DNA from 4 places in the Paenibacillus sp. 22594 genome. Region 1 is predicted to be linked to each of the others. Evidence: riboswitches for the same ligand, from Rfam matches in the RefSeq annotation. Region 1 holds a riboswitch; each other region holds the start of a gene.

Region 1 (4,824 bases):
ATCTGCATCAGTACCACGGTACCTCCGAGTTCTACAGCGACTTTGGGATCTACAGTGTAACTCTTTCCGTGCCCTCCAATTATACAGTTGCAGCAACCGGCTTCCCGGTGAAGACCGCCAGGCTGAAGCAGGGCCAGAAGATTTACCAGTTCTACGCCGATGATGTTCATGATTTCGCCTGGGCGGCCTCTCCCGACTTTGCGGTTGCCGAGGAAGCCTTCTCTGCACCTGGAGTACCCGGGGTAAGGATAAAACTCTACCTGGACCCGCTGCATAAGGATTTACAGGAGCGGTATTTCCAGGCGGCCAAAGCTGCTCTTAGCGCCTTCAGCAAATGGTATGGTTCTTATCCTTACTCCACGCTATCTATCGTCGTCCCGCCAAAGGCAGGGAATGGCGCAGGCGGGATGGAGTACCCCACACTCATCACTGCCTTCGGCGCAGCCGAAGATGCCCCAGGCACGCAGCTTGAACGTACGGTCATCCATGAAATCGGGCATCAGTTTTTTTATGGCATGATAGCCAGCAATGAATTTGAGGAAGCCTGGCTGGATGAGAGCTTCACCTCTTATGCAGAAGACCGGTTGATGGAACAGGAATATGGGGTAGCCTCCAACACTGCGCTTCAGGCCAGTCTGGTAACCTCATCACAGCCACTCAATCTGGAGACCTGGAAATACACCGGAGACGATGCCTATACACGCAACGTATACATCCGGGGCAAACTGGTTCTCAAAGACATTGAGCAGCAAGTGGGAACCAAAACGATGGATGCCATCATGGCCACCTATGCCCGCAAATACCGTTTCCAGCACCCTTCCACAGCTGATTTTCAAAAGACCGTAGAAAAAGTGACCAAAAAATCGTGGCAGACGTATTTCGTTCAATATGTTTATAGTGGCGGCGCTCCTGATTTTTCCATAGATAACATTGTCAACACTCTTCACAAAAAGGGGAGAGACACAGATGGCCTTCGTTATGATTCATCAGTCGCCGTGAGCAACAAAGGCAGCCAGTACGGGGATGTGCCAGTAAAGTTTACATTTTCGGATGGATATACCGTTCAGCGGTATTGGAATGGAAAAGACAAGCAAACTACGTTTCAGCTGTCCTACAAAGCGCCGCTGATATCGGCAGAGATTGATCCCGAGCATTCCATCCTGCTGGAGAGTAAGCATTTGAATAATTTCAGACTCGCGGAACTGGAGCAGGACACGCTCTCACGATGGACGCTTAGCATAACCAACCTGATTGAAAATCTGCTCGGAACTCTTGTCTGGTGAGGTGAAGGAATGTGAAAAGATCGATATCCCGGGGCTGGCACAGCATGAAAGAGCAATTTTATATACTGATTCTATTGTTTATCTACCGGCTATTCTGGGGTTATTTCATGTACAAGTTCGTTAAAAGCGCCGTAGTCCCGGTACTGCTGCGTTATCCTGATCAGGATGCGGGCGGTAGCGGGATAGGCAGACTGCTGTATTATGTGGAGGGCCAGCTCGCACTGGGCACCGATTCCGGTGTTCAGCACTGGCTCTGGATGCTGCTGGCGCTAAGCGCATTAAGGCTGCTGCTCTCCCCATTCATCCGCGCAGGACTGCTCCATGAGCTCCATCAGGAGCGTAAGGGGGAGCGCGGGATGTTCTTTTTTCCGGGTATGCGGCTGTATGGGCTTCCGGTAATGTTGTTCAGTCTTGCAGAATGGGTGCTTACAGCTCTGCCCCTGTATTGGCTTCTTCCCAAAATGTACAGACTGCTGTTAAGCGGAATTCTGGATTATAAGCTATTGCTGAAACTGGCACCCTACATTCTGGCTTGGCTGCTATATCTGTTCTTCATCCGAAAAGTACTGCTGTACATGCAGTTCGGTTATACGGGTGGCACAGGTACTCTCTCTTCTCTCTTGGTGTGCCTGAAGGTGATCCTTCCTTCTGTGGGATTATCCCTTGTGATGGGAGCAGGGGGTCTGGTAATGATGCTTGCTTGCGGAGCGGCATCAATCTTATGGCCGGGGATGCCAGCACTTCTGCTACGGCAGTTCTCTCCACTTCCCACTACACTCTTCAAAATGTGGGGAATCGCCGCTCAATACCACCTTTGGTCCAGTAAATCATTCCCACAATAATTAAGCCGCTCAACCGGCATAATAAAAGAGTCACTGCTCCTTGAGGGGGCGGGACTCTTTTTTGGATTACAAAGTGAATAAGAGTATTTGCAAAACTGTAAATCCTCTGGTACAATGATGCCTGTACTACTAGTAACAAATTTGTAATCTTTAAAATGCAGCACATTCAAACACGTTAACATTCCAGAGCATTTACAAATTGTCGGCACGTCGCTCTTCTGGTGCATAAAACGCCAAATTCCCTGCACCGGGAAGCGGGGGAACCATATTTTGGGTGAATTGATCTCGCTTTAGAGGGGTCATAGGGGAACCTTCTACCGAATCCTTAAGCTAACCTCGCAGGCCTTGGAAGGAGTACATCTTTTGAGAAGTCAGAATTTTAAGAAGAAATGTACCGCAGCAGCACTTGGACTAGTGATGGTATTCACAATCGGAGCTGGCAGCGCTTTCGCCGATTCCAAGATGGACACCGTTATCGCAAAAACCATCGGAACCACCTATAAGTTCGGGGGCACTAGCACAAACGGTTTCGATTGCTCCGGCTTTACCTCGTATGTTTTTAAAAGTATCGGACTTACCCTGCCACGCACATCCAAGGCTCAATTCAGCGTTGGTACTTCCGTATCACGGAACAACTTGCGTTCAGGTGACCTGGTATTCTTCAATACTTTTGGTTCGGGAGTTTCCCATGTCGGCATTTATGTCGGAGGCGGTAAATTCGCACAATCTTCCAGCTCACGCGGCGTAACTGTAACTTCGCTGAGTCAAGCCTACTGGGCCAACCGCTACGTTGGCGCTAAACGAGTGATGAGCACTACAGCTTACAAAACTGTTGCCTACGATTAATTGAAGCTTTATCCCCTCACCATTACACCTCTAACAACTAAATGTAACTTATACAAGCCCGGAGCTGATTATTGCCGTAATCATTTTCCGGGTTTTCCCTTTTCCTTATTCTCCCTTTTACACGCTTTTTAGAGCTTTGAAACACCTTTTTGATAAATATTCCAGGCGGATCTTCCATGCAGCTAACTTATAGCGTAAAGAATCAGCGTAAATCAAGCCTTTTCCTCTTAAAAGGCTCAAAAAATATGTATTAATATGCTTTAAGTGATTGCCAAGTGCTTCTGTCTTTGTTACAATTATCGCAGTGAGTTGATAGTAACATTTTTGTAATTATTCAAACCTGATTTACAAAGGTTTTGTCATTGTTTTAATCCGTAAGCTAAATCTAATCAATCGTCGTGCCGAGTTCCTTAATCATTAGGGAAACGGGGGAACCGATTTTGGGTGAATTGACCTCCTATTTACAGAGGGGTCATAGGGGACCTTCAACCGAACCCTTAAGCTAACCTCGTAGGCATTTGGAAGGGGTATTTACTTTTGAAGAAGAAGCTAGCAGCAGCACTACTCAGCTTTTCGATCATTCTTACCATCGGAGCAGGAAGCGCTTTCGCAGACTCTAAAATGGATCAGGTTATCGACAAATCCATCGGAACTAAGTACGTATCAGGCGGAATTTCCACTAACGGTTTTGATTGCTCCGGATTTACCATGTATGTGTTTGATAAGATGGGAATCAACCTTCCTCACCAGTCTGGTTCCCAGTACCAAATGGGTACTGCCGTATCCCGCGATAACATTAGACCGGGAGATCTCGTATTCTTCAATACAAGCGGCAAAGGGGTATCCCATGTCGGGATTTATGTCGGAGAAGGTAAGTTCGCACACGCTTCTTCCAAGCGTGGTGTAACCATCAGCTCGCTGAATGACAGCTACTACGTCAACCGCTACGTTGGCGCCAAACGAATCATGAGCACAGATGCTTATCAAACGGTAGCTTCCGATTCCCAAGATAATGACGACGTGCAATAATCAGTAATTTTGTAACCGAACAGGCTCTTATCCAGGATTTTTGCCGAAATCCTGGAGGGGGCTTGTTTTTTTGTCCAAAGATAAGAATTTATATGTTTCACGCAATAAATTATCCTTATATTTCTCGCTGAAACGGAAACCGTCCTTAAAAGGACGGCGAAGCCGTTTACACTTGCTACAAAAGTTACTTACCCTACTCACTATTTGCAAAACATAAAAAACCGCGATTTTTGGAATTTTTTAAAATATATTGTTTATGCGCCGAAATGGAAATGTTTTGTATATAATTATGATATAACGTTTCGTTCTGAAGGGAGGCGGATGGCGGATGATTAGTTCTCCGGTAACTTTTTACGTTGTCCCCATGGAAGTTAATCACGCTGCAGAAATTTGTGAATGGATCTACAAACCTCCGTACAACATTTATGGCTGGATGTCCTGGGAGCAAATGCAGGCTTTGGACGTTGAGTTCGGCGATCCCCGGCTGCGGAGTGAGCAATACGTCTCGGTGGTGAACAGTCAAGGGATTCTCTGTGGCTTCGCACAGCTATTCCCTATGGAAGGTGTAGTTCGGCTAGGAATTGGTATGCGGCCTGATCTATGCGGGCAAGGCATGGGTCATCTGTTCATGAACGCCATCGTCAAGGCAGCCCTGGCACGATATCCGGAGCGCGAGATAGATCTGGAGGTGCTTACTTGGAACCAGAGAGCCATTCGTGCTTATCAAAAAAGTGGTTTTACGATTACGGATACTTATGAACGCCGGACTCCGACGGGCGACAAGCCATTTTATTGCATGGTCTATGACAAATAGCACAAACCAT
Region 2 (4,824 bases), on a different contig from region 1:
AATGCGCAGTTGTCCAGCTTGTCAGTGGATCAGGGGACATTGACACCAGCATTTGCAGCAGCAACTCTGAAATATAACGTGAATGATGTAGCTAATTCCGTTTCAAGCTTCAATCTTTCTTTTACCACAGCGCATTCCCATGCGACGTTTACCGTTTCGGGAGCCGTTTACAGTTCCGTAACCGGCAATATGTATACGTATAGAGCCAACAACTTACAGGTGGGCGCGAACCTGATTCAGATTAGCGTAATGGCCCCAGACGGGACTGGCAATACTTATATGGTAACTGTGAATCGGGAAGATGTATCCAGGCAACCATCACAGGGTGGTCCGCCGGCGGATAGTATAACGCCAACAGTGACACCTGGACCTACGAAACCAGCGGTTGATGTATTCAATAGCGGCATTATTAATGTAATAAACTTAGTTAATGCTTTCGAGTCCAAGGTAGAGGAAGCTAAGAAATCTAATGTTAAGGTTGAACTTGCTGATACGAAAGGGCACTGGGCCGAAAAAACTATCGATACTTTCGTAAAGCTCCATGTGATTGAAGGTTACAACGATGGTACGTTCAAGCCAGATGGTGAGATCACGCGCGCTGAATTTGCAGTGATTCTGAGTCGGGTATTCGATATCAAAAGCGGCAACAATACTGGTGTTGCATTTAAGGACGTTGGCAATCACTGGGCGAAAGGCGCAATCGAGAAGCTTGCAGAGGCAGGGGTTATCAGCGGCTACGAGGATGTTACGTTCAAGCCAGATAAAACAATCACCCGCGAGGAAATGGTTGTCCTTTTGTCCCGCATCTTAAACCTTAACAACGTATCGAAGGACACCACCAAAGGCAATTTCAATGACCTGAGGGGTTCCTATGCAGCAAACGAGATCAAAGCTGAAGCACAAGCTGGTATCATAAACGGCAAAGCAGATGGGAAATTTGATGCTAAGAGCAACGCCACACGCGCAGAAGCTCTACAGATCATCCTGAATGCGCTGAAGCTCAACCCGCAATTGAAGACGCTGTTGGATTCACTTAACTAATGCCGGTTCTCTGAGAAAAAGGGACAAGTGTAATTTGGGGCTGTTGATAAAAGGGGCTGTCCCAAAAGTGGTTTTTCTTGGCGGAAGGCAGTTCTCTTCATTCTTAAAACCACAAAAAGTGAGCAGAGCAGCGATTCTCCTGTTATTGAGGGATCGCTGCTCTGTTTTTTTTGGTCATGGGTGGCTTGCTTTAACAGATTATGGGCAAGCCTGTCTCTGGTATCGTTGTCGTTCCCCGCTTAAACAGCGGAGAGGACGGACTGATTGTGGAAAAGTGGCAGCGGTCGCCTTTGTTTCCGGATTTTTTGACCCGGCTACTGCCGACACCGTAAGCACCTAAGGTTTATAGTGCGTGCGGCCTTGGCTTTGGACGATTGGGACAGCTTGCGAGAAATGGAGCAAACGCGAGCAAATCATCGGCCGCTTAAGGGCGAAACCAAAGAATGCGCCTTCATTCGCGGAGGGAAGGCGTTTTTGGCTTCTTTTGTCATCCGGGGCGTTTTACAATAAATGGCCACAGGCGTAAGATTCAAATCAACAACCGAATGTAAATTAACTGTTCTCATATGGCTGAATTCCGTAATTGGGAACGGGGGAACCAATGATATATGGGGTGAATCCTTGCCGCGTGCTGAATAGGCGCTATGGCAGGGTAGGGCAATCTCGCTGCCCGAATCCGTCAGCTAACCCCGTAAGCCTCGAAGAGAGAGGATGAGCGCCATGATCGATTAACCGACCACGGAGAGCCCTGCCGCTTCTGTGGTCTTTTTGCTGCGTGTGCAGGAAGGAAAAGCAGTCTGTACAAGGGACTAAAAATCTCATAACAACGATAATTAGATAGGTTAAGCGTTGTTTTAAATGCCCTATTTAAAATGCCCTATTTAAAATGCTTCAAAGGGGGGATTCTTATCGTTACTGTATTTATTGTGTGCTTCTGGGTTGGACTAATACTCCTCCTCAGCGGCGGATTTCATGGGCATGGCCTGGCGGGTCATCTGCATGCGGGCGGCGGCGATGCTGGTGGTCCGGGCTTTGTGCCCATACTCCCTCTGATGGTGTTTGTCACAGTCTGGGGCGGTACAGGTTACGTGCTTTCCCGGTTCAGCGAAATGAGGATGCTCGCAGTGGTGCTGATTTGTACCGTGCTCGCTCTACTTCTGGGATGTGTGATGTATGCGGTGCTGGCCCGGGTGATGACCCGGTATGACAGCAGCATGAATGAAAGGGATTATGAGCAGGTAGGGCAGCTCGGGTACATCAGTATACCTGCAGCAGATGGAGCGGTCGGGGAAATGAAATATGTACTGCACGGAACCATGCGCTCCATTGGAGTAAGAGCAGAATCCGGCCAACTGCTCTCCAAAGGCGACAGGGTGATTATTTTGAAGGTGGATAAAGGAATGGCGGTAGTCACCCTCTTCGAGAGGGAAATCGGACAATTATAAATCACGGGGGAGAGTCGAACATAATGGTTATTCTTTATTTAATCTCGGCAATTGTTGTTGTTATCCTGCTGGCTTTGTTCAGTATCGTGAACGCTTATAAAAAGGTTCCGCCCAATCAGGCGATGATCGTCTACGGCCTTGGCGGAAAAAGAGTGGTCCAGGGCGGCGGGACATTCGTCATCCCCGGCTTCCAGAACAATAAGACCATCTCCATGATGCTGATGAGCTTCGACGTCATCCCGGCGCAGGCGATGTTCTCTAAGCAAGGCATCAAGCTCAACCTGGAGGCGGTGGCTCAGATTAAGATAAAAAGCGATCCTACTGCTATTCTGACTGCCAGTGAGCAGTTTATCGACCGGCCGGAAGAAGACCGCGAGACGATTATCCTGCATTCGGTGGAAGGCCATTTGCGCGGCTTAATCGGACAATTAACGGTGGAATCCATTCTAAAGACTCCTGACGAAATCAACAGCAAGATGCGGGAGACCTGCTCGGAAGACCTCGACAAGATGGGGCTTGAGGTAGTCAGCTTCACCATTAAGAAAATTACGGACGACAAAGGGTATATCGACAATATGGGGGTTCCGGAAATTGAGCGCATCCGCCGGGATGCCAGCATCGCCAAGGCGGAAGCGGAACGCGACATTCAGATCAAGCAAGCCGAGGCGGAGAAAGAATCCTCCATTGCCAAAGCTAATGCGCATCAAGCCACCATTGAAGCGGGAACTGCCGCCCGCGCCAAGGAATCTCAGTTCGAGAAGGAATTGAATATTAAGCAGGCGGACTTTAAGCTGGAGACCGAAGTGAAGAAAGCGCAGGCGGATCTTGCGTACGAATTGCAGCAGAACAAAATCAAACAGTCGCTGGTTACCGAGCAGGTCAAGATCACGCAGATGGAAGCGGAGGCAAACCGGACCGTCCGGGAAATCGAAGTTGAGCTGAGACAGAAGGAGCTGGAGGCAACGGTGATCAAGCCTGCTGAGGCGGAGAACCAGGCTACGATTATGAGAGCGGAAGCCGCCAAGCAGCGGCAGATTCTTGAGGCGGAAGCAGAGGCGGCCACCATGACCAAACGGGGGCTGGCAACAGCGGAAGCAGAGCTGGCGAAGGGGAGAGCTAACGCAGAAATTGTTCAATTGGCCGGAGCGGCGGAAGCAGGGGCGCTGGAGAAGAAAGCCGAAGCGTACAAACAGTTCACGCAAGCCGCGCTTACAGTAGAATTCCTGAAAGTGCTGCCGGAGCTGGCTGAAAAAATCGCTTCCCCGCTCGCCAAGGTTGATAAGATTACAGTGATTTCACAGGATGGAGCTTCATCCGGGGTGAATAAAATCACAGGTGATATCGCTAAAATCATGGCCCAGGTTCCTGAACTGACTCAGTCGCTTACCGGCATGAATTTTACAGAGGCGCTCAGCGGGCTGCTTGGCCGGAATAAAGAGCAGTAATTCTATAGCGTTATACCATACTATAATACTTCCTACTCGTAAAACAGCGGGGGTGTCCCACTTAGGGGACATCCCTTATTTTGCTGCTCCCGAGAGCGTTACCACTCCACAATGTACTATCTCTTCTATGACAGTTATACTAAAACTACTATGTGATTTAGGATGAATAATTGGTGAATAAAGGGAGGATACATGATGATTAGAGCCACACAAGACAATGAATATGTTGAATTGACGAGTCCCACTCAGCTCCCCAAAGCTTCAGGGTTTCTATGGAACGAGAAGATGATGATTCACGTCAATTGCCGCGGGTATGCGGTCGCGCAGTTTATGCAGCCTGAGCCTGCCAAGTATTCCTATGCGCCGAATTTGGAAGCGAAGACCTTCATGCAGCCGGAGCAGCCCTACTATGCCCATCATCCCGGCCGGTTTCTCTATGTGAAGGATGAAGAGACGGGTGAGATTTTCTCGGCACCGTATGAGCCGGTTCGTGTTCTGCCGGACCACTACACATTTGCTGTAGGGAAGCACAATATTGTCTGGAAGCTTGAGCATCTCGGCATTGCTGTGGAAATGACGCTCAGCCTGCCCAAAGACGAGGCCATGGAGCTATGGCGGGTGAAGGTGAAGAATCTCTCGGACCGGAAGCGGAAGCTCAGCATCTATCCTTATTTTACGGTGGGCTACATGTCGTGGATGAATCAGTCGGCGGAGTATCATGAAGAGTTGCAGGGGATGGTCTGTTCTGCGATTACCCCATATCAGAAATATCAGGACTATGCGAAGATCAAGCAGCTGAAGGACAAAACCTTCCTCCTTGCTGATCAGCCGCCGCGCGCCTGGGAAGCCAGCCAGGAAGCTTTTGAAGGTGAAGGTGGGATTGGCATGCCATC
Region 3 (4,824 bases), on a different contig from region 1:
GCTGACACCCGTCCGTGCGGCAAGCTCACCTATTTTCATGGTCTGTTCTCCCCGGGGTTCATGAGAAATGGTCTGTTCTTAGTATAAACCCTGACACCAGTGTCAGGGTCAAGGCTTTTTATCGCCGGGAGCAGCCAAACAACCAAAAAACCAACAGAAGTCTAACGCTCCATTGGTTTTACACAATACATCCATATGATGTTGTTAAATAAGATTAAGGACTACAGTAATCCGGCTGCCCACAGACCGCTCCTTGTAATCATCTGCCGGAACGGCTCTACGGAAAAGGAAGGAAGATGATGGCCCGGCATCAGATACACTACACGCCCCATCCCAAACTCATGACACCAGGCTGCCGCATGATGGGCCCCCTCGTGGAAATACTCGGCCAGCACCGTCGTTTCAAAATAGGGCTGCATGTCAAAATAATACGGCTCGTCCTCGATCACAAAATCAGTAATCCCCTGCATGATCGGATGGCCTGTTGCCGGAACTGTCATGTGAAGCTCGGTGTAGGCCGGATGATGGGTGAAGTGCGCACCCAGCATCACTCCCAGCTCCTGGTTACGCTGTAGTGAGATCCCGTTGTGCACCACCAGCAGTCCGCCGCCGTTAGCCACATAGGAGAGCAATGCCCCGCTCTGTTCAGGAGCTATTTTGTCGTCCGAAAATTCCGTATACGCTATCACAAGCTTGTAAGCCGATAGGCTGTCCGGACTGAGCAATGAGTAATCTTCGGTGGATTTCACGTCCAGCTTCCCGGCAAACAACTCCTCAAACACGCGGTCTACACCGGAGAACGGATGATATTTAACCTCTGTATAGCTTCCCAGCGCCAGTGCCTTCCATTCTGTCACTCTTTCATCCACGCCTTTCTCTTAGCAAGAGTTGTTCTTACCAGGGCCAGGGATTGCCGTCCAGATCAAGATAAGCCGGTTCCATGCCCATATGCGTCTTATGCTCCTGCACGATTCCCATAATTTTGCGGGCGGATTCTTCAGGGGGGATAGGGGCTTCATCATTCATGTCACCGTTCATGTAGGACTGGAGCCAGCCCGGATGAAAAACCATCACCTGGCCCCCCATGACCCGCAGATGATTGTGCAGCAGGGAGGACTGCATATTAAGCGCCGCCTTGGACATACAATAACCGTACATGTTAATCCGCTGATTGCGGCTGATGCTGCCGGCTTCGGAGGAGATGTTCACAATCAGCTTTTGCTTCCCTTGCAGCAGGAGGCCCATCAGCGAATTGCTCACCCGCAGAGAGCCAAGCGTATTCACATTATAAATGCGTGCCATCGCGGTGTCATCCATATCTACCAGCATGGTGGCATCATCCGCGCGGTCAATAATTCCAGCATTGTTGATGATCATATCCAGATGCCCTGTGCGTCCTGCAATAGTTCGTGCCGCGCGCTTTACACTGTCGCTGCTGCCGACATCCAGCGGAACCAGAATTAGCTGTTCCTTATATTTCTCATTGAGTGTTTCCAGCGCTTCCGATTCCTCCAGGTACTGCCCGGCGAAAACCTTATATTTATTCTCCAGAAGCCAGCGCACAAGGAAAAATCCGAGTCCCCGGTCGGCACCGGTAACACAAGCGACCTTTTTCATGGAACGGATCACTCCCTCTTATCAGACATCAATATACATAAATCGCCATATCCCATACACCTTAGCATGGCAATTGTCATTTTTCAACGTCCTCTGCTGGACTATTCCGCCATGCATTCCCTGCTGATTCTTCCTTTTGATTTAATTTTGAACTATGTTACAATCAGGAATATCATTGTTAACAACCGAATTGTTAGCAAAATAAACTACCAGGAGGGTGACCCCCAAATGTCCATACAACAAATCCGCAGTCTTGATGAATTGCATCAATACATTGCACAGCCCGGTAAAAAGCTGCTCTTCAAGCACAGTACCACCTGCCCGATCAGCGCTAAGGCAAATGAAGAATTCCAGGCTTATGTCCAGAGCTCTGGTACTCCCGCTGCTGTGGTTCATGTGATTGAAGACCGTCCGGTCTCCAACCAGATTGCCGAAGATTTCGGCATCAAGCATGAGTCCCCGCAAATCTTCCTGCTGGAAGATGGTGAAGTCCGGTGGAACACCTCCCACTGGAAAATCACCCGCGATGCCCTCAAGGAAGCTGTGAGCCAATGAGCCAGCCTGTAATCATTTATTCCACAGCCAACTGTAGTGACTGCAATCAGGTGAAACAGCTGATGAAGGAGCAGGACATTCCTTTTGAAGTACGGGATGTAATGACCAGCACGGTTTATCAGGAAGAGGTTGAGAAGCTGGGCTTCATGGGCGTTCCTGTTACAGTCTCCGGGGCACATGTCGTTAAAGGGTTCAATCTGCCCGAGCTGAAAGAGCTTATCGCAGCCGCGAAATAAATATACCCGAACGCTGGCAGGAGAATGCCGCGTACGGATTCATTGGTTCACTTGCACAAAAGGGTATCCGGGAGCTGTTTGCCCCTGGATGCCCTTTTGTCTTGCCTAGGAAATGGTCCGCATTCTAAGGCAGAAATAAAAACCGGCGTGCGAATGAGATAATGGGCCAATATGCAGTAAGATATATGGTTTTATCCGTTTATTTCCTTCGAATTATCCGATTTCAACGTGAAATTGGCGCAGCAACTCCCTTTTCCTTTTTTACAAAGACCTCCCCGAAGCAGTATGATTCGTTTTGAAAGTAATTCATGAAAAATTACATGAACGCTGAATTCCCGGCACACGGGAAACGGGGGAACCACCGGGCCACAAGGCCTTATTGGGGTGAATCCTAAGGAGACTGCAGAAGTGCGGTCTCACAAGGTAGGGCGACTCTCACCGTCCGAATCCGACAGCTAACCTCGTAAGCGTATAGAGAGAGATCTTAACCCGCCAAGCTTAAGCGCCAGGTTTATTTAAGCCTGTACCGAAGCCGCAGCAGAGGTTCTCCTCTGCTGCGGCTTTTTTGCATAATTATTTAAACTGATAAAGATTTCATATTATGAAAGGAACGTGAGATCATGCCAGACCCAGTATCGCTTCAGCCCGCTTCCGAAGCCCGGTTTGCGGAGTATGTTCAGAAATACAGCAGGAACGTCTGTGCACTCAGCAGCCTGCTGCTCGGGCAGGGTACCGGGGCAGAGGAGGCTACGATAAAGACCTTCGCAGCGCTCTATGAGCTTTACCTGAAAAAGAGCTTGAACCCGCAAACCTTCTCCCTTGAAGCCTACCGTGAGTGCATACAGCAATGCTCCCGGCTTGCGCAAGCCCAAAAGCCTTGCTATGCAAATGTGCTGTCCTGGGAACATCAGCTTGTACAAGCGCTCCGGTATGGTATGGTGCTCCCCCTGCCCGAAATCAGCACCATTCTCCAGAGAAGTGTGCCCGACCTTAAGGCGCAGCTCAGACAGGTGCGCGAACAAATGGCGGCGCAGGAGATCTTACTGCCGAAATCCAGTTTAACCGCCGGATGAGGAGCGGGAGCGTTCAGCTTTTAACGTCATATATTCAGGTATTCAGGCAAAAGAGCTGCGGCATCCTGCCACAGCTCTCTCTATTTGCCTAGCGCTTGCCTTTGCCTCCCTTGGCGAACCTCAAGAAAGCCATGCAGCAGCCTAATAATCCGATACCCAGCATTAATGTCTGCAACGCTCCGAGCCAGGTTGAGCCTTCCGGCCGGATCAGGCTGCTGATGATAATCAGCAGGATCGAAGCCGCTACCAGCAAAGGCGTTCGTTTTTTCTTCATGAATAGTACCACTCCTTACTTATAAGGTACACCATAAGGCGTGGTTTCGCCAGAACGGCAATGATGAAGTTCTTAATTTGCAATATATTCAAAAAAATCAAAATCAGCATAATGCTGATGCTTCACACGATCCGCACAGGTCAAGCCAACAAAAGAACCTGTAAACTCACCATACTTGCTATATTCATCCGAGAACTTGGTAGTATCAAAGTCCTGTCCTATTCTTTCATATACTTTGCCGTCAACACTCCATTCAAACCAGCTTTTGCGTCCTCTGATATTTAGGCGCAAGTAAAGCGGAACGTCATTTACGGGAATTCTGGTATCCACTAATTCGGCCTTGTCCCCATTCTCCAAATGAATAATGGATAATGCACTTTGGCCCAACGTTTCACTATAGTATTTTCTTAAATTGATGTAGTTCATATTATCATAATACAAAATCAATCCTGCACTATGCTGATGCACTTCCGGCAGAAATTCCATTTTGGTTGTCACCGTTGTATATATGGATGTCAGTTTTCTGGCTAATATGCTTGCCTTGTTAAGTGATGTTCTGGATTCCTGCCCGCGAATTCTTACATAGCCCGGACGTGATTTTACATCTGCAAAGCTTTCTGGCATTATTCTCGGCGCATAATATTGTATGCCTAATTCTCCAGCTTCAAAATCATCGAAGGCCGGAATTTCATTCACCGGATGTTCTGGCAATTTGCTCTCAGGAACAAATTCCTTAGCCAGATTCGTTCCGTCCTCCATCCTCAGCCAACCGTCTGCGGTCCACTTCATTTTCTGTATGGCTGTCTCACGTCCCAGCGTACAGCGCAGCTCCGGCACGAACGGTCTTGCACAAAGATGTACCAGATACACTTCACCGAGCTGAGTTTCCACATAGCTTCCATGTCCTGATTTTTGCAGCACCGAATCCGGATTGAAATATTTAGGCTTCAAATGATCCGGGTCATGCCTCTCGTAGAACTCACCCGGTATGGAGGTCACGATCGGATTCATCGGGTCCTTCTCATAAGGCCCACACACACTGCTGGCCCGCCCCATAGTTACGCTATGT
Region 4 (4,824 bases), on a different contig from region 1:
CAGCATCACGCTGCCGCTCTTGGGCTTCATGATACGTGCCATCGTCTTAAGAATGGTAGATTTCCCGGAGCCGTTAGCCCCCACTAGTGCTGTGATTTTCCCTGTCGGAAGAGACAGGTTCAGTCCTTTGACAATCAATGCCTCCGCATACCCAATACTTAACTGATCTGTGTTCAAACGTTCAGACATCATCATCACTCCCTAAAGTTTTATAGTTTCACAGGGATCTCGTCTCTCAGGTAAAGCACATTAAGCACCGTACATTTATTAAATCCTGTATATGTAAAATCTAATGGGTTCATCGGTTTGACGCTTTCGCCACGTCTCATTAAATGATATTGATTCTCATTCTCTATGTCAATAAAAATATTTTCCTTTTTGGCGTTACCCGCTGTTCTTCACAGATGCTCTGTTAGGTTTTCTAGAGAAATGCCCCACTTTCCATCACAATACTCTACTTTATGAATACTAGTATAAGATGCCGGAAATGCTTTACTGCTTTTGTTCGTCCATTCTAATCCATTCAGAATATGATAGATTATATTTATTACTCCACCATGTGTAACAACGATTACATTTTCAATCGGATTGGTGCTTAATTGTTCTTCACATAATGTTGATAGTATTTCTTTTATGCGGGTTAAAAACTCAACTGGACTTTCTCCGCCAGGATAACGTTCATCCATCCGTAAGCCTGAGAAATACAAACCCGGGTATCGTTCATCCACTATTTCATTGGGCATGCCAGCTATAACACCATTGTTCGTTTCTCTCCAATGACCGCTGCTTTCAACTGGTATTTCCAGTATTCTAGATATCTCATTTGCTGTATCCAACGCCCGTTGTAAATCGCTGCTGATGATACGATGAATATGGAATGTGGATTGGTTTTGCTTAAGATAAAGCCCTAGCTTCTCCGATTGTCTGTACCCCTCAGCTACGAGCCCCCTTTGACTCCATCCGCCACGAAAACCTTCATCATCTTTCCCATGCCTAATAAAATATACGGCCATCTGCATCTCCTCCTTGAATGGTTCTGAATATTCCTAATCATACCATAATAAAAAAGCTGCTCCCGAAGTATACGGAAACAGCCCTGCTGATGAAGTTCATCTATTTATTTGTGCAAATGATAAGGCACTGTCGCTATTACGATATCTTTTTGATTCATCAGATAAGAACGGATGAACAAGCTGGTCTGATTATGCAGAACCGCCTGCCACCAATGCTTGGTAACAAACTGTGGAATTAGGACTGTAATATGATCGGTTGAAGCGGTCTTCCACTCGACTGTTTCAATAAATTTGACCAGTGGGCGCAGAATGCTGCGGTAGCGGGAACGTAGAACAATCAAGCGCACTCCCGGATCCCATTCCTCCCACTTCTGTTCCATCTTGTTAATTTCTTCTTCATCGAACCCAACATAGACGGCCACCACATTATCCGTTAAGGACTTGGCATAGCTGATCGAATGCAGTACAGCTCGTGTCACACCCGAGACAGGAACAACCACGGTGCTTCCTTTGATGCAGGGTTTATCCGTTGCAGGACAAATACGCAGCTGATCGGCAGTATTGAGGTAATGGCTGTGTATACGGTGGAACACGAACATTACAACGGGCAGGAAGATAAAAGCCATCCAGACACTGGAGAACTTCGTAATAATGAAGATCAGAGTAATCGTCAGAGTAGTTAGCATCCCCACCGTATTCACGGTAAATTTATTCTGCCAGCCTTTAGGTTTGGTTTTATACCAGTGCACCATCATCCCAAGCTGGGACAGCGTAAACGGAATAAATACACCCACCGCGTACAAAGGAATCAGACTTTCAGTATTTCCATGAAAAGCAGCCACAAGCACGGCCGATAATACACCTAGAAAGATAATACCATTCGAGAAGCCCAGGCGGTCACCACGGACCATAAATGCATGGGGTAAGTACTTGTCTTTGGCGAACATAAACGCCAGCAGCGGGAAAGCGGAATAAGCTGTATTGGCAGCCAGAAACAGAATTACAGCTGTAATCCCTTGAATGAAAAAGTACAAACCGCCACGTCCAAAAGTGGATTCAGCAATTTGGGATACAACCGTAGCTTTTGCATCCGGTGTAATTCCGTACCAGTAGGCAAGCAGTGTAATTCCGGTAAACATACTTCCCAGGATAATTCCCATCAACATCAAAGTCTTGGCTGCATTTTTCTCCGCAGGCGCCTTGAAGTTTGGAATGGCGTTCGATACAGCCTCTACCCCTGTCAGAGCCGAACAGCCGGAGCTGAAAGCCTTAAGCAGTAAAAACAAACTTACATTCGATACCGCTGCCCCTATCTCAGGAACATTAGCATGGGCTCCGCCAGTAGCATATTTGAATACCCCCGCAATGATCAACACGAAGATGGAAACCACGAATAAATACACGGGAATTGCAATGAAAGATGCAGATTCCGTAACGCCCCGCAGATTGACAATAGTCAAGAGCAGAATAACGGTTACGGCGATTAACACACTATGATTATGAAGATTTGGAAAAGCGGATGTGATCGCATCCGTACCCGCCGACGCACTAACCGCAACGGTCAGAATATAATCTACCAGGAGCGATCCGCCAGCAAGGAGTCCGGTAGGAACCCCAAGGTTGCTCTTGGCTACGATATAAGCGCCTCCGCCCTGCGGATAAGCAAAAATGGTCTGACGATAGGATAAAATCAAAATAGCCAGCAAGCCCAATACGGCTAATGCGATTGGCAATGAGTACCAGATAGCGGTGAACCCTGCGGCCACCAAGACAATCAGGATTTGTTCCGTTCCGTAGGCTACAGACGAGAGCGCATCAGAAGACAGGACAGCCAGCGCTTTTACCTTGGATAACTTTTCATGATCGAGTTCGTTCGACTTCATCGGACGCCCGATCAATAGTCGTTTTACCTTGCTTACCATTGTAGTAACAGTTCCTCTCTTTGCTTACGTTGAAACGGTAGTACCGTGCGCTGTTTTCATAGGTGGATTTCATAAATGCAGGCACAAAAATAAGCATACGGAAATGATCCGCATGCTTATAGCATCGTCATTATCCCACCATTGCTTACGAGGTTAGCTGGCGGATTCGGGCTGTGGTAGCCCTACGGTTTCGGTCCTAAAGACCGCTTCCCGATTCACCCCTTCGGCACTAAGGCCAATGTTGGTTCCCCCGTTTTTCCATACGGAAAATTCAGCGCATATTCAACTTCTCACAAGGTCTAATGATAGTCTACAATGCGTCTTCCGTAAAGCGGTGAAAAAAATGAAAAAAGAATGAAAAAACATCCAATTTACGCAAAACCAAGATAAGAGATAATGCGATCTTTCATTCTCTGCGATTATCCCGTCATCACGTGTTTTTTCAGGGTTTTGAACCCGATTTGTGTCTGAAATTTCAGGAATGATTTGTGCTCTAAATTCTGCAGTGGTTTTGCCTACTCTACTGTGTCCTCTTTACGTCCGGTCCAGAGCAAAATCGTGATTAGAGCAAAGGCGATCAGTGCAAGCAATGGAATCGTAATGAACCCGAAATAATTCAGATAATCTTTATTGCAGGGTACACCAATCGTACACGGGAGCACCTTGCTGAGTGCGGGAATCTTCTGCTCGGCATAATGATAAATAGAAATGCTGCCCCCAATAAGGCTTAATGGAAGTACATAGGGAATAATTTTTTTGTCATTCCGGTATGTAGCTACTCCCAGGAGAATCAGCTGCGGATACATGAAGATACGCTGGAACCAGCATAGCTTGCAAGGCTCGTACTTCAGTACCTCGCTTAGATACAAGCTTCCCGCTACAGCAATAACGGACACAAACCAGGCCAGATAGAGACAGTGACGTCTGCAGAACGTAGAGAATTTCATCACTCGGCCTTCACTGCTTCGGAAGCGGACTTAATCTGTTCCTTAATGGCTTCCATGTTGAATGGCTCATCTACTTTGTGTCCATTGATAAATACAGTAGGCGTGGAAGTTACTCCTGAAGCCTTAGCAAGACTGGTATCACTTTGCAGCTCACTCATATAGGTCTTCTCCTTGATATCCTTACGCAACAGATCCAAATCGATAGGCAACTTTTCTTTCTCTGCCAGGCTCACCAGAAAATCCTCTGTAGCCCATTCGGCGTTTTCATCCCCTTGATTGGCATAAATCGCATCGTAAAACGTCCAGAAAGCATCACTGTTCTGATGGTATACAGACAGGGCTGCCAGGGAAGCTGTCTCGGAATCCGGACCGATAAAGGCCATATTCACGAAATATATAGCAGCCTTATCCTGATTCACATATTCCTGAGCCAGCTGTGGCTTGATGACACCTGCAAAATTGGAGCACGCCGGACATTTGAAATCACCGAATTCAACGATTTTAACGGGAGCATCCGCTTTACCTAGTCTTGGCAGTTCGCTGTAATTGAAATCAATTGCTTTGCCTGAACCTGCATTTGAAGATGAATCCTTCGACGCTAGTATAAAAAGAAGGGTGAAAATAACCACTACAATGGCTACAGTGCTAATAATCAGAATTCTCGTTTTCTGCTTCTGCTGTTCCTGCTCTGCCCTACGTTTCTCCGCTTTACTCATTTGGGGAACCATGACATTGTTTTTTTTAGATTTGTTCAAATGAGAGTTCCTTTCTGTCCCGGCGGGACTGTTGAAATGATGGTATTTCCTTTAAAATTATATAATTAAAACTCTCACATTGGCAAACCTTCATTCATACCACCTCAGACATTGTCAATTCTTTATGACTTGCAGTAACCTTGAACAGCTCGTTAATGCCAAGGATGCCGTTAAGCGGTGTATGGAT

The links. Region 1 has a riboswitch for cyclic di-AMP ahead of ACTJKB_RS29880 (C40 family peptidase). Riboswitches for the same ligand answer to the same signal wherever they lie in the genome.
Region 2: linked by a shared signal. The riboswitch ahead of ACTJKB_RS25865 (hypothetical protein) and the one ahead of ACTJKB_RS29880 (C40 family peptidase) in region 1 are both predicted to bind cyclic di-AMP.
Region 3: linked by a shared signal. The riboswitch ahead of ACTJKB_RS24580 (hypothetical protein) and the one ahead of ACTJKB_RS29880 (C40 family peptidase) in region 1 are both predicted to bind cyclic di-AMP.
Region 4: linked by a shared signal. The riboswitch ahead of ACTJKB_RS01470 (APC family permease) and the one ahead of ACTJKB_RS29880 (C40 family peptidase) in region 1 are both predicted to bind cyclic di-AMP.

What each region holds. Positions count from the first base shown of each region.
Region 1 covers NZ_JBQENA010000018.1:16,239-21,062, reverse strand. The annotation lists gene ACTJKB_RS29890 (M1 family metallopeptidase) at 1-1,283, shown strand, start outside; gene ACTJKB_RS29885 (hypothetical protein) at 1,328-2,125, shown strand; cyclic di-AMP (ydaO/yuaA leader) riboswitch at 2,347-2,485, shown strand; gene ACTJKB_RS29880 (C40 family peptidase) at 2,543-2,971, shown strand; cyclic di-AMP (ydaO/yuaA leader) riboswitch at 3,361-3,503, shown strand; gene ACTJKB_RS29875 (C40 family peptidase) at 3,509-4,000, shown strand; gene ACTJKB_RS29870 (GNAT family N-acetyltransferase) at 4,329-4,814, shown strand.
Region 2 covers NZ_JBQENA010000010.1:166,185-171,008, forward strand. The annotation lists gene ACTJKB_RS25855 (InlB B-repeat-containing protein) at 1-1,041, shown strand, start outside; gene ACTJKB_RS25860 (hypothetical protein) at 1,242-1,373, shown strand; cyclic di-AMP (ydaO/yuaA leader) riboswitch at 1,600-1,754, shown strand; gene ACTJKB_RS25865 (hypothetical protein) at 1,914-2,486, shown strand; gene ACTJKB_RS25870 (flotillin family protein) at 2,510-3,931, shown strand; gene ACTJKB_RS25875 (GH36-type glycosyl hydrolase domain-containing protein) at 4,127-4,824, shown strand, end outside.
Region 3 covers NZ_JBQENA010000009.1:113,207-118,030, forward strand. The annotation lists gene ACTJKB_RS24555 (MerR family transcriptional regulator) at 1-39, opposite strand, end outside; gene ACTJKB_RS24560 (ThuA domain-containing protein) at 222-869, opposite strand; gene ACTJKB_RS24565 (SDR family NAD(P)-dependent oxidoreductase) at 895-1,617, opposite strand; gene ytxJ (bacillithiol system redox-active protein YtxJ) at 1,846-2,172, shown strand; gene ACTJKB_RS24575 (glutaredoxin family protein) at 2,169-2,408, shown strand; cyclic di-AMP (ydaO/yuaA leader) riboswitch at 2,724-2,894, shown strand; gene ACTJKB_RS24580 (hypothetical protein) at 3,029-3,481, shown strand; gene ACTJKB_RS24585 (hypothetical protein) at 3,570-3,755, opposite strand; gene ACTJKB_RS24590 (glycoside hydrolase family 43 protein) at 3,828-4,824, opposite strand, start outside.
Region 4 covers NZ_JBQENA010000001.1:353,734-358,557, forward strand. The annotation lists gene ACTJKB_RS01460 (ABC transporter ATP-binding protein) at 1-189, opposite strand, end outside; gene ACTJKB_RS01465 (histidine phosphatase family protein) at 399-1,013, opposite strand; gene ACTJKB_RS01470 (APC family permease) at 1,118-2,935, opposite strand; cyclic di-AMP (ydaO/yuaA leader) riboswitch at 3,063-3,222, opposite strand; gene ACTJKB_RS01475 (disulfide oxidoreductase) at 3,451-3,882, opposite strand; gene ACTJKB_RS01480 (DsbA family protein) at 3,882-4,637, opposite strand.